One region of the Oceanobacter sp. 3_MG-2023 genome, then DNA from elsewhere that is predicted to be linked to it. Evidence: predicted binding sites of a transcription regulator. Region 1 holds the regulator's gene; each other region holds the start of a gene.
What was found. The regulator FNR, encoded in region 1, switches genes on or off when oxygen is low (the NO sensors DNR and NnrR bind a similar motif). The targets are predictions, from matches to a motif close to TTGATNTANATCAA.
Positions count from the first base shown of each region.

Region 2: a site for FNR is predicted at 1,602-1,615, ahead of Q8W32_RS03460 (OmpW family protein). Genes of this name have one in related genera too.
Region 3: a site for FNR is predicted at 2,399-2,412, ahead of yiaY (L-threonine dehydrogenase). Genes of this name have one in related genera too.

Region 1 is NZ_JAUYVX010000010.1:90,902-95,191, reverse strand. Features, by position in the region: gene Q8W32_RS10640 (heavy metal translocating P-type ATPase) at 1-382, shown strand, start outside; gene ccoS (cbb3-type cytochrome oxidase assembly protein CcoS) at 444-665, shown strand; gene Q8W32_RS10630 (sulfite exporter TauE/SafE family protein) at 662-1,318, shown strand; gene fnr (fumarate/nitrate reduction transcriptional regulator Fnr) at 1,482-2,261, shown strand; gene ttcA (tRNA 2-thiocytidine(32) synthetase TtcA) at 2,477-3,328, shown strand; gene greB (transcription elongation factor GreB) at 3,393-3,872, shown strand; gene Q8W32_RS10610 (NahK/ErcS family hybrid sensor histidine kinase/response regulator) at 3,934-4,290, opposite strand, start outside.
Region 2 is NZ_JAUYVX010000003.1:14,834-19,123, reverse strand. Features, by position in the region: gene Q8W32_RS03465 (hypothetical protein) at 1-1,292, opposite strand, end outside; gene Q8W32_RS03460 (OmpW family protein) at 1,682-2,314, shown strand; gene Q8W32_RS03455 (chalcone isomerase family protein) at 2,436-3,023, opposite strand; gene folE (GTP cyclohydrolase I FolE) at 3,475-4,026, opposite strand; gene murI (glutamate racemase) at 4,080-4,290, opposite strand, start outside.
Region 3 is NZ_JAUYVX010000011.1:131,407-135,696, reverse strand. Features, by position in the region: gene Q8W32_RS11480 (NADPH-dependent FMN reductase) at 438-1,097, opposite strand; gene Q8W32_RS11475 (YoaK family protein) at 1,148-1,807, opposite strand; gene yiaY (L-threonine dehydrogenase) at 2,475-3,626, shown strand; gene Q8W32_RS11465 (anion permease) at 3,881-4,290, shown strand, end outside.

The sequences.
Region 1 (4,290 bases):
CCTGTGGCAACAGCAGGGAGAACGTGTATTAATGATTGGCGATGGCATCAACGATGTCCCGGTACTGGCTGGGGCCGACATTGCCATTGCCGTCAGTGACGCCACGGACCTGGCCAAAACCAGCGCCGATGCCCTGGTCACCAGCGGCCGCCTGGACTGTGTATTACAGGCTCTGGACACCGCCAGCCGTACCCGCCAGGTGATCTACCAGAATATCGCTTGGGCGCTGCTGTATAATCTGCTGGCCTTGCCAGTGGCAGCGGCAGGTTATATTCCTCCCTGGGCCGCAGCCATTGGCATGTCATTCAGTTCGCTTTTGGTGGTCAGTAATGCGCTGCGACTATCCCGGACGACCAAACCGGATGTATCCGGTCACAATTAGCACACTCAGCCACAAGGCCAGATTATAATGGCTTCCACTCGCTTGGTTTGATGGACATAACATGGATATTATCTACATACTTGTTCCACTTTCGATCGTCCTGATCAGCATTGCCACGCTGATTTTTTTCTGGGCAGTGCGCAGCGGCCAGTTTGATGATATGGAATCTCCGGCTCACAGAATTCTCTTTGATGACGATGACGATCCCGCAAGCACCCAACCCGCAGCAACCGACACAACACCAGCACCCCATACCACGGCAACCGATAAAAACCCATTGTGATTGAACCACTCTCCCTGTTAACCGCCCTGTTGCTGGGCCTGTTTGGCTCCAGTCACTGCCTGGTAATGTGTGGCGGCATTGCCGCCGCCATTGGCACCCGCTCACAACAACAACCGCTACTGACAGCACTGGCTTTTAACAGCGGTCGTATCACCAGTTACGCCTTTGCCGGCCTGCTCGTCTCGCTGCTTGGCTTATGGCTACAACAACTGAATGATGTACTGATGCTGGCATTACGTACACTGGCCGCCATACTGCTGGTGCTGATGGGGCTCTACGTTGCCCGCTGGGCAAGCTGGCTCACCCGTATCGAACAAGTTGGCCAATATCTATGGCAAAGGCTGCAGCCTGCTACCCGCCCCTTGATGACACAATATTCGATCAGCAGTCGCTTTCGCCTTGGACTGCTATGGGGCTGGCTCCCTTGCGGACTGGTATACAGCACTTTGAGCTGGGTCGCCGCCAATGGTGATCCCCTCAAAGGGGCACTGACCATGTTCTGCTTTGGCCTTGGCACACTGCCTGCCCTGTTCGCCAGTGGCCTCGCCGCCACCAGCCTGAGCCGATTACTCAGTCACAGCCTTAGCCGTATCATTGCCGGACTGTTACTGATTGGTTACGGCGTTTGGACTGCAGCAGCCATCTGGTTATAGTAGCCAGGGTCGTTATTGATCAGCGACTGATCATCCGTTGACAATACCTTGACTCAATACCTTGACCAATGTCTTGACAGCCACTCGTCGAGCTAAGACCATACGAAAATTAATGGAACACGGTTCTTCCCTACATAACGGAAAACCCGACACGGTGAGCTCAATGAAAACAAACCAAGCTGCACAGCCTGCGCACCCTCCCTTGCGCGGTAATCAACCCCACTGCCAGACTTGCTCCCTGAACGCACTGTGTCTGCCACTCTCGCTCAGTGACACAGATATGGAGCGACTGGACGATATCATTCGCCGTGGCCGACCCATTCAAAAAGGCCAGCTGTTATTCCAGCAAGGGGATGAATTCCAGTCCGTGTTTGCGGTACGTACCGGTGCCCTGAAAACCTACACCCTGGCCAGTAATGGCGAAGAACAGATCACTGGCTTTCATCTCGCCAGCGAACTGATTGGCCTGGCCGGTTACGATGCCGGTGATTACCCTCTCACCGCCAAAGCGCTGGAAACCACCACCGTCTGTGAAATTCCGGTTCATCAGCTGGAAAACCTGACCGACGAACTCCCCGACCTGCGCAAACAGTTGATGCGCACCATGGGCAACGAAATTCGTCACGACCAGAACATGATGTTGCTGTTGAGCAAAAAGAACGCCGAAGAACGTGTAGCCTCGTTTTTGCTGGATATCTCCAACCGTTACGCTCGACGCGGTTTCAGTGCCACCCACTTCCGCCTGCCCATGTCGCGGGTCGACATCAGCAACTACCTTGGCCTCGCGGTAGAAACCATCAGTCGGGTATTCACCCGTTTCCAGAAAAATGCCCTGATCGAAACCCAGAGCAAGGAAATCATCGTTCTGGACATGAACAGCCTGTATGAAATGGCCGGACTGAACCCACAAATTGAATGTGACGAGAAAACGCCGGCGGAATAATCCCGCACAGCGTGCCGTTACCCTTCTCAGCGGTAACGGCAAAAAACCCCTTATATCCTTGTTTCTGTGCCCAGTTTCATCCCTGAACCCGCTAACCGGCCACCGCGTTGTTATTGGCTGGCAACAGTTACTGACGCCAGCCAATCTATTCGCTAGAATTCGCCGCCTGATTTTTAGCCAGTGTTCCGCCCCAGAATGCTCAGGAGTTTTCCAGCATGACCGCCGATGTCATTGATCGCAAAGCACGCACCGAATTCAACAAACTTCATAAACGTTTGCGCCGAAACGTTGGCAAGGCGATTGAAGACTATTGCATGATCGAAGAAGGTGACCGGATCATGGTATGCCTGTCGGGCGGCAAAGACTCCTACACCATGCTCGATATCCTGATCAGCCTGAAAAAAAGCGCCCCGGTCAACTTTGAGCTGATTGCCGTCAATATGGACCAGAAACAGCCCGGCTTCCCCGAACACGTGTTACCCGAGTATCTGGGCAAGCTGGATATTCCCTACCATATTGTTGAAAAAGACACGTACAGCGTGGTCATGGATCTGGTGCCGGAAGGAAAAACCACCTGCGGCCTGTGCTCCCGCCTGCGTCGCGGCACCCTCTACGGCTTTGCTGAAAAAATTGGTGCCAATAAAATCGCCCTGGGCCATCATCGCGACGACATCATTGAAACCTTATTCCTGAACATGTTTTACGGCGGCAAACTCAAAGCCATGCCACCCAAGCTGCTCAGCGACGATAAAAAGCACGTTCTGATCCGTCCGCTGGCCTACTGCAAGGAAAAAGACATCCAGGCTTATTCGACCGCCATGGAGTTCCCAATCATCCCTTGTAACCTGTGCGGCTCCCAGGACAACATGCAGCGCCAGAACATCAAGAATATGCTGACCGAATGGGAAAGAATACAACCAGGCCGCAGCGAGAATATCTTTGCTGCCATCTGCAACATCGCCCCCTCCCAGCTCGGCGATCTCAATCTGTTTGATTTTGTCAATTTGCAACAACAACAAGACCAGACGCACCTGGCCACCCGGCTCGATATCGTCACCATCGATTAAAGGCGCGTCCCGGCCCCTGGGCAGCTCCTCACCAGACAGCGCACCCAACCTTCAAGGGAGAACCATGGATACCAATATCATCACCCCTGAGGGGTATACAGAGCTGGAGCAGGAGCTGGATTATCTCTGGCGAACTGAACGCCCGGAAGTCACCAAAAAAGTGACCTGGGCAGCGAGTCTGGGCGACCGTTCTGAAAATGCCGACTATCAGTACAACAAAAAACGGCTGCGAGAGATTGACCGCCGGGTGCGCTATCTCAGAAAACGGCTGGACGCTGTACGGGTCAGCGAATACCACCCCAGTCAGGAAGGCAAGGCCTATTTTGGTGCCTGGGTTACCCTGATGGACGAAGAGGATAACACCTTGCTTTTCCGTATCGTTGGCCCGGATGAAATCTACGGCAAAAAGCATTATGCCTCTGTTAATGCGCCGGTTGTCAGAGCGTGTCTGGGGAAGTCAGTCGGTGATGATGTGTTCATCAAAACAGAAGAAGCAACCCGGGAATGGGAAATCACCGCCATTCGTTACGATACCCCGTTATAACAAGAGACGAGGTTGGCCGCTGTTCTGATCCAGAAACCGGCTGGAAGCTGGAATCCGTGATTTACACCACAATGGCCTGATGAATCATATGATGGATCATGGCTTTGAGTTTCGCCGGGCGTACCGGCTTGTTCATCAAACGATAGCCCAGCTCCCGCACTTCCTGTTTCAGCACATTGGTGTAATTGGCCGTAATCATCAGCACCGGCGCATCCAGCCCCAGATCGGTACGCATCTGCCGAACCACATCCAGCCCGGTGACGCCATTGTCGAGATGATAATCGGCGAGAATCAAATCAATACCGGCATCCAGCTCTGGTTGTTGCACCAGCAGTTCTTCGTAACTACGCGCGGTGATCACCTCAAAACCCCAGCCACTGAGCAACACCGCCATGGCCTGACAGATCGATGCTTCATT
Region 2 (4,290 bases), on a different contig from region 1:
GCAACCAGTGCCAGTAATGAGGGTCGTTGCCGGTTGGTTACCTGATGGCGCAAGTGATCACATTCCCGCTGCAAGCGTTCAAGGTCGCTGCTTTGCACCATTGCCATATGCTGGAATTCGTCTTGTTGCTGGCGTAAAGAGGCTTCCATACGCAGATTCAGATCTTGCAATTGCTTGTGAGCATAATATTCACTGGTGTGGTCAACGCTGCAGATCAGCACTTCGTTCGGGCGGTTGTTATGAAAACGGATGGCCTGAAAGCTGATATCGAATACACCTTCCTGACCATTGAATTTGAGAATGGAAAATTTGCCCTGGACCCGTTTGATCCGTCCTTGCAGTAACTGGTAAATACGTTCCCGTTGCTCTGCACTGGTGTCTGAATTCATACGTTCCAAAATAGCATGTAACGGGTTTTCCATACCGTTCAGGGTTTCTTGATCGGTTCGTAGCTGGTAACAAAAGTTGCGGTTGGTTTCCATGTGATCTTCACGAACCAGATAGCGGCAGAAGCCCATGGTGGTGTTCTCAATCGCCATATTGAGGTGATTGTGGGTATCTTCCAATTCCATTCTGGCCTGGTCACGCAGGTGCATGTCATTGAGTAATGACAGACGCATTTTCTCGATGGCAGAGGCCAGGGCGTCCAGCTCATCTTGCTTGTGCATGGTATTGGTGGTGCGGTGCTCAAGTGTGACTGGGTGGTCGGGTGTTTGAATGGAAAAGGCATTGGCCCACTCTGACAATGAGCGAATATGACGGGTAATCAGATGGTGGATCAGCAGCAGTAATACCAGGGATATGGTAATGGTCTGGCAGAGCAGTACCAGCAGCATATTCAATGCGCGGGTTTCCAGTTGTTGGTAGAGCTGTGCATAACTGCCCAGAATGGTCAGGGTTGCCAGAAAGGTGCGGTTATTGTCCTGATCTTCGTAATAGAGATTGAATTGGTGGCGAATATCAACCTTGTTTGGCTTGAGGCCAGTTTCGACGTAACCAAAGTCGGTACTGTCAACCATGATGTACTCAACGCCGTCAAAGTTGAGCATGCCTTTCAGCTGTGTGCGCAGCTGCTCGGAATTGAAATTCCAGAGGCTGATGACAAGACTGTCGTGATAACTGTCCTCCAGCTTGACCAGGTTATTTTGCAGGCGTTGCGTACCATGCTGGTAGTCGTCGATCAGCATCCAGCCATAAGACAAGGTGGCGATAAGGAAATTGGCCAATAGCAAGTATGAAAGCAATCGTCTTCCGATCCGGGTAGCGAATGCCGCAGAAAACTGCTCAATCAAACGTCAACTCCATGATTTTCTCCGGATGTTGTTCACAATGGTGGACAGGAAAACGATGGCCAGTGGATCAGCCTCAATGAAGAGGGTCTGATCATGTCAGACGGCAGTGTCACTCACGATGGTAGTCACACTTCAGCCTGAATCCGGTGACAATAATATCAGGGATGGCTAACTGTATCTCAGCTAACGTTTTTTTGCTGCCTTTGAATGAAAGAAGCATGCCATAGCACTGTTGGACAGCTTGTAGGGTTGACACAAATTGACCTATCACAAGATTGTCAGGTGTCTTTATTTTGGGGCATTAAATGCTTGATTTGCATCAAAATTGTGCAGATCAAGCCGGGTACCCTGCACTCATCTACCAAAAGCACGGAATCAAGGAGTGCAAAATGAAACTGATCAAAACTCTGCTGGCTACTGTTGTTGCAGTATCTGCTATCCCGGCTATGGCCTACGAAGCGGGTGACATTATCGTCAAGGCGGGTGCTGTGACGGTTTCTCCGAAAGACGGTAATGCCGATAGCAGTGGTCTTGTTGCAGGCAGTGAACTGGATGTCTTGTCAGATACCCAATTGGGTTTGACCGGTGTTTATATGGTGACCTCCCAGATCGGTGTGGAACTGCTGGCAGCGACGCCTTTTGAACACGAAGTCGAAGGTGATGGTGGTGCTATTGATGGCGCTACGATTGCGACAACCAAACACTTGCCACCTACTGTTTCTGTACAGTATTACCCAATGGGAGCCGATTCCAAACTGCAACCCTATGTGGGCCTGGGTGTTAACCATACCTTCTTCTTTGATGAAGAAGATGATGCGGGTCTTGGTACCAAAGGGCTGGAAACCAGCTGGGGTTTGACTTACTCCGTAGGTGTTGACTATGCCCTGAATGATCATTGGCTGGTGAATGCTGCAGCTTGGAAAATGGATATCGATACAAAAATCAAAGGCGGTGCAGCTGATGGCCTTGATGTAGAAATTGATCCGCTGGTTTACTTTGTTGGTGCTGGTTACAAGTTCTGATTACTCGGGTTTGATATAAAAAAAGCGGCGCAAGCCGCTTTTTTTATATCTGCTGGTTGCGATGTGTTGACGTGTCACATAATCAAGGTCAACACTCGAAACCAGACTTACAAAAAGCCCCCTACAAAAACACCGCTGAGATACTGTTACTGGTTTGTGGTGGCTGTACTTGCAACGCAGGAGCATCAACAAGAACAGCGGGAACAGCGGGTGCCATCGAGGCCTGGATCAGCGCCTGAAACCAGTCCTGTCCACGGATAATGCCCATATATTCATTCTTGACCATTACTTCCGAGCCACGGCCGGGGGTGTACTCAATAACAATACGGTCACCCTGTATCAGACGGGTATCCATCATTTTGACCAGCGCATTCAGGCGTGCTTCCAGTGTGGCCATCTGTTCCCATTCCGACGTGATGGCAATGGTATCGTACAGTGACAAGCCAACCCCACGACCGCTGATTCGCTCGGATTGAACCGTCAGTTCAAGGCGCTGTATACCGGTGCGGGAAGGGGCATGATAGAGAGCGCTGGTATAGGCATCACGGATATAAAAATAATCCCGGGATAATGAATCAGCCAGTTGCAGGGTATGGTGGCCATTTAATGACAGTAACCGCTCTGGAAGCGGAGTCGTCAGGGCATGAGTCGTCAGACTGGTCGCTGAAAGCAACGACACCAAGGTGGTGACTAACCAGGTATTTTTCATAATCCATTACCTCTTTTGTTGGTTCTTTTCTCCTTTTCCTTCCTTGAATCTACGCTCAGTAATACTGGATCGCAATGATAAATAGGGGAGAGACATGGCTTTATTGGTAGCTGTTACAGAGGGTGACACCGTGGTCATTGGCTGGGTACAGAAAGCCGAATAATGTGTTTCTGGAAGTAGCAATCAGCGGCTGTTAGACGGCTACTAAATGGCTGTCTGATGGTTATCAGAAAGTATGCAGGTCTACGGATATGACAGAGGGTGCGGGAATGGCTATGGGGGAGGTTGCTGGTGTTGGGTGGGTATGAAGCTGTCTGACCAGCATCTGGACTCTGGTAAAGAGTCGGGCAGCGTTACGGAGCAGCGCGTTCAGATCTGATCAGCAGTCTGTCGGAGTGCCAGGTATTTTATACCCTGTATAAAAAGACTGGCAGCTCACGAAGTCATCGGGTTACATCCCGACCAAACGCATAAACTCGCTACGGGTGGCCGGATTGCTGCGAAAGTCCCCTTTCATAACAGATGTGCGCATGGATGAATTCTGTTTTTGCACACCGCGCATCATCATACACATATGTTGTGCTTCCAGAATGACGCCAACACCACGGCAGCCAGTCACTTCTTCGACGGCTTCAGCAATCTGTTTGGTCATGTTTTCCTGGATCTGCAGGCGACGGGCAAAGAGGTCTACTATTCGGGCAAACTTGGATAGGCCGAGTACCTTGCCGTTGGGTAGATAGCCGATATGACAGCGTCCGATAAAGGGCAGCATATGGTGTTCACACAATGAGTAAAACTCGATGCCCTGTACCGCGACCATCTCGTCATTATCACTGGTGAACACCGCGCCGTTGATTACTTCTTCGAGACTGGCGTTATAACCACTGGTCAGAAATTGCATGGCTTTGGCTGCGCGCTTGGGCGTATCCAGCAAGCCTTCACGGGTGATGTCCTCTCCCAGGTCGGTTAGAACCTCACTGTAAAGGTGTTCGAGTTTTGACATGTTTTATCCAGATTTCCAAAATACCTGAGCACTATACTCAAATTAAAAAATACTCATACAAGAGGGTTGCTTGTACAGCTTATGTTGACTGTATTGCCAGTGGTTTCTGGCAAATTCAGTTTTACCCAATCAGGGTTGATACTCTCTGGCAACGCGGCAGCGGACCAGAACTGGCTCAAATATCGGGCGTCGGCGATGCCATTCGTTTGATACAGATAGAGCTGTCCGAGCCTGGCATCAGCAGGGGCGGCTCCGAGTAAGTGA
Region 3 (4,290 bases), on a different contig from region 1:
GCCCCCGAAGGGCAAGGGTTGCCGTCGTCCAGTGCGGTGTTGACGAATTTGAAAAGGACTCGTCATTTCGCTGCATTCATCGCCTTGCCCTGAACAACGGCAACACTCGCGCAGAGCCGTGCAGGATTAAATAGATGTCCCCATTACATTAGCAACAGAGAGGCCAATATTCCTCAACAGGAATATTTAAAAATTATGACAAGCAATCACTAATAAAATCAAAGTGTTGGACAAGCCAGCCCAAGCAACAACTGGCACACGATAAACATAACAACGGAGTGTGGTCGGGAAATTTTGTTGAAACAGGCCATTTGGCTGCCATTATTTTCAGTAGACTGCCAAAAATGACAGGCAACAAAAATCACCCAAACAACCCCTGCCAGCGGCTGGCAGGGGTTGTCTGTTTCCCAATCAATTCTGGATCAGAGAGTGACCGGCTAAGGTGCGTTACGCTCAGACGGGTCGGTTTTGAAATCTTGCAGCAAGGTGTGTGGATTCACCTCACTCCGGTGAGTAGCGGTAGCTTGCGCCCACCAGACCAGTTGACTGAAAGCCCGATCAAAATAACCAAACCAGGCCCCCTGCTCTTCCCCGGCTTGCATCGAACCATCAGCAGCAAACACAGCCTGGGCCTTGGGTACATGAATCATGGCAGACACAGACAAGCAGCCCAATTCCGCCAAAAACGTACGCATTCCTACCGCAGCTCGCATACCACCCCACTGACCTGCCGAGTAAGTCACGATAGCGCTGGGCTTGTAGGAAAATAGTGAACTGCCAAAATGATTCAGTAAATTGGCCAGTGCAGGACTCATCGAATGGTTATATTCCGGGCTGACCATAATAAAGCCATCGGCGGAGGCAATTTTCTCTGCCAACCGATTCAGCGCGGCAGGTGCCCGGCCTTCTGCATACGCAAAATGCGGTTTGAAAACCGTTTCGAGCGGATAATCCAAAGCATCAATCAATTCGATGTCGTGCTCTTTATAACGCTGTTCAAGACATGTCAGGCAGGCTTTTGCCACCCGCTCACCCAATCGAGCTGGTCGTGGCGGGGTACTGTCGCGCACAGTGCCCAGAAAAATCAGTAATTTCATACACAGCATCCATCATATAAAGTACAGCTGCCCAAACAAACACATACCGGTTATTTATGGGTTCTGGTGTAAATTCGATAGATCAACGCCATAACCATACAGACAGCCGCCGGAAACAGCAGGGTCATAAAATAGTATTCACTATAGAGTAAAACACCGATAACACCACCGGATATAAACCCGGCAATAATAAGAGTAAACAGTTTTAATTTCCTGATATCGAGTTCTTCGCCACGAAGAAACGCACCGATCATGATTCCAAGATCGGTAAAGATACCGGTAACATGTGTTGTTCGGATAATTGCCCCACTATAGGTAGTAGCCATGGCATTTTGTAAACCACAGGCAGCAGATGCCAGATAATGCCCATAAAAAAATTCTTTGGATAATAGCAAAAAAGCCATTGTCAATAAAACCGCTTCCAGTATCAGCAGGGTATCGTAATGTCGCCCCAGTTTCAGGGCAACACCATGCAGCATGAAGCCGGATATTGCCGACCCCATCAAAAAGGCCAACATAAGACCAGAAATATGAAGAACATTTCTTAAAGAATCTGTAATCAGGCTGGTACCCAGCAATGTAGCAATACCCGACAAATGAGAAACTGACTGATGTTCGAATCCTAATAAACCGACTGCGTTAACAACACCGGCGATCAATGCCAATACAAAAGCGCCGGTTTCAACCCATTTGGGCAATTGTGAAATCAATCCCAGGGTACTCCTATACCGCTAGAGTCCACCACCAAGGTGAACGATACCTAGTCATAAAAACAACAAACCAAAATCCAATTCCATGTGATATTTCCCAGCCTTGCAGAAACAAAGAAATATTCATTCAACGCCTCATACTCTAGCGAGATTTGTTATCTCTGGCCAGAGTAAGGCTTTCATTTGATGATTATTTGCTCAATTTTCAGACGATAGTAGAACACCACAGCAGGGGTAACAGCACGACCCGGGACAGGATGACAGCGGCCAGCCTTCCCTTTGGCCCTGTCGGTGAACCAAGGAGAAGCATGGGGTCATGACTCAAACAGCCGCTGCGAGCCAGCACCGGGCTCGCCATACTCTCGTGACTGTGCCGTGACTGTGCTGTGCCGTGCTCAGTGACGTGCCCCGTGCTGTTCTCTTCGACGCCAGCAGGCTATTCCAAGCCCAACATGAAAATGTTTATCACTTATACAGCCAGCAATATAATATATATTTTTTCAATGATTTATAATGAATAATTCAGCGACATACTGTTCTGTTTTAAAATATTCTGAAAATCATATTCATGCCCTGCGGATCAATCGATACTTGCGTTATATCAAGTACTTCTAACAAATAGAGGTCTACAGTTTACTTGCCATTAAAATTCTTTGAGGATTGCATTATGCCTGCTACTACTTTTTATATTCCTAGTGTCAACCTGATGGGCAGCGGTTGCCTGAAAGAAGCAGCGACAGCCATTGAATCCTACGGCTGGAAAAAAGCACTGATTGTTACCGATGCACCGCTGGTCAAACTCGGTGTTGTGGGTCAGGTTGCTGAGTTATTGGCCTCGCACAATGTCACCTCGGTGGTTTACGACGAAGTCAAACCAAACCCCAACGTCACCAATGTCGAGCACGGCTTGGCCATCCTGAAAGAAAACAACTGTGATTTTGTGATTTCCCTGGGTGGCGGTTCACCTCATGACTGCGCCAAAGGTATCGCTCTGGTAGCCACCAATGGTGGTGATATTGCCGACTACGAAGGTCTGGATCAGTCCGCCAAGCCGCAGTTGCCACTGGTTGCCATTAACACCACCGCAGGCACCGCCAGTGAAATGACCCGCTTCTGTATCATTACTGACGATACTCGCCATGTAAAAATGGCCATCGTCGACAAGCACACCACGCCGCTGCTTTCCGTCAATGATTCCGATCTGATGCTGGGTATGCCCCCCTCACTGACCGCCGCCACCGGTATGGACGCACTGACTCACGCCGTCGAAGCCTATGTATCAACCGCAGCTACTCCGATTACCGACGCCTGCGCCCTTCAGGCCATTCGTCTGATCAGCGACAACCTGCGCACTGCTGTCACCGATGGCAGCAACGCAGAAGCCCGCGAGCAAATGGCTTACGCTGAGTTTCTGGCAGGCATGGCTTTTAATAACGCCTCTCTGGGTTATGTACACGCGATGGCTCACCAACTGGGCGGTTTTTATGACCTTCCTCATGGCGTGTGTAATGCCATTCTGTTGCCACATGTACAGGCTTTTAACGCCAAGGTCGCGTCACCACGACTGGCTGATATAGCCGCCGCAATGGGCTGTGATGTACTGGGTAAATCCGCTGAAGATGCCGCCCAAGACTGCATCGCCGCAATTCGCACCCTGTCTGCGGATGTCAATATTCCAGCGGGTGTTGCCCAGTTGGGAGCCAAGGAAGAAGATATCCCGACGCTGGTTGAAAATGCCATGAAAGATGCCTGTGGTATCACCAACCCGATCCAGCCAACATTTGAAGAAGTGGCGCAAATCTTTAAAGAAGCCATGTAAAACAGAGGTAATCATTCAGCTCAATAATGGATGATTACCCAGCCCGATTATTCATCGATACCTGGGTGAATAATCGGGCTGACCATAACAACATCATTGAGCCATAATGACTCAGACCAACCAATAGCAGGCAAGCATAAACTGCTATAAACATTATCGAAGCACAGCCTGTTATTATAGGTAACATCAATCCAGAAGCATTATTTATAACGCATTAACTCACACCCCTTTGTCCACTGAATAAGGATCTGAATATGCAAGCTGGAGGCATTAAAATCATTCCGGCCACGGTCAGCCTCATCATTATTTTACTGATCTGGTTTGTTATTCCTGTGCCTGAAGGCGTTTCGCCTTCAGCCTGGCATTTATTGGCGCTTTTTGTGGGTACCATTGCTGCCATTATCGGTAAGGTGATGCCCATTGGTGCCATCGCCATGCTGGCCATCACCCTGGTTGCTATCACCGGCGTCACCAACGACAGCCCCAAAGGAGCCATTGCAGACGCTCTCAGTGGTTTTTCCAACTCATTGATCTGGCTGATTGGTATCGCCATCATGATTTCCCGAGGCTTGGTTAAAACCGGTCTTGGCAATCGGATTGGCTATCATTTTATTGCTTTATTTGGCAGTAAAACCCTCGGAGTCGGTTATGCCCTGGCGTTATC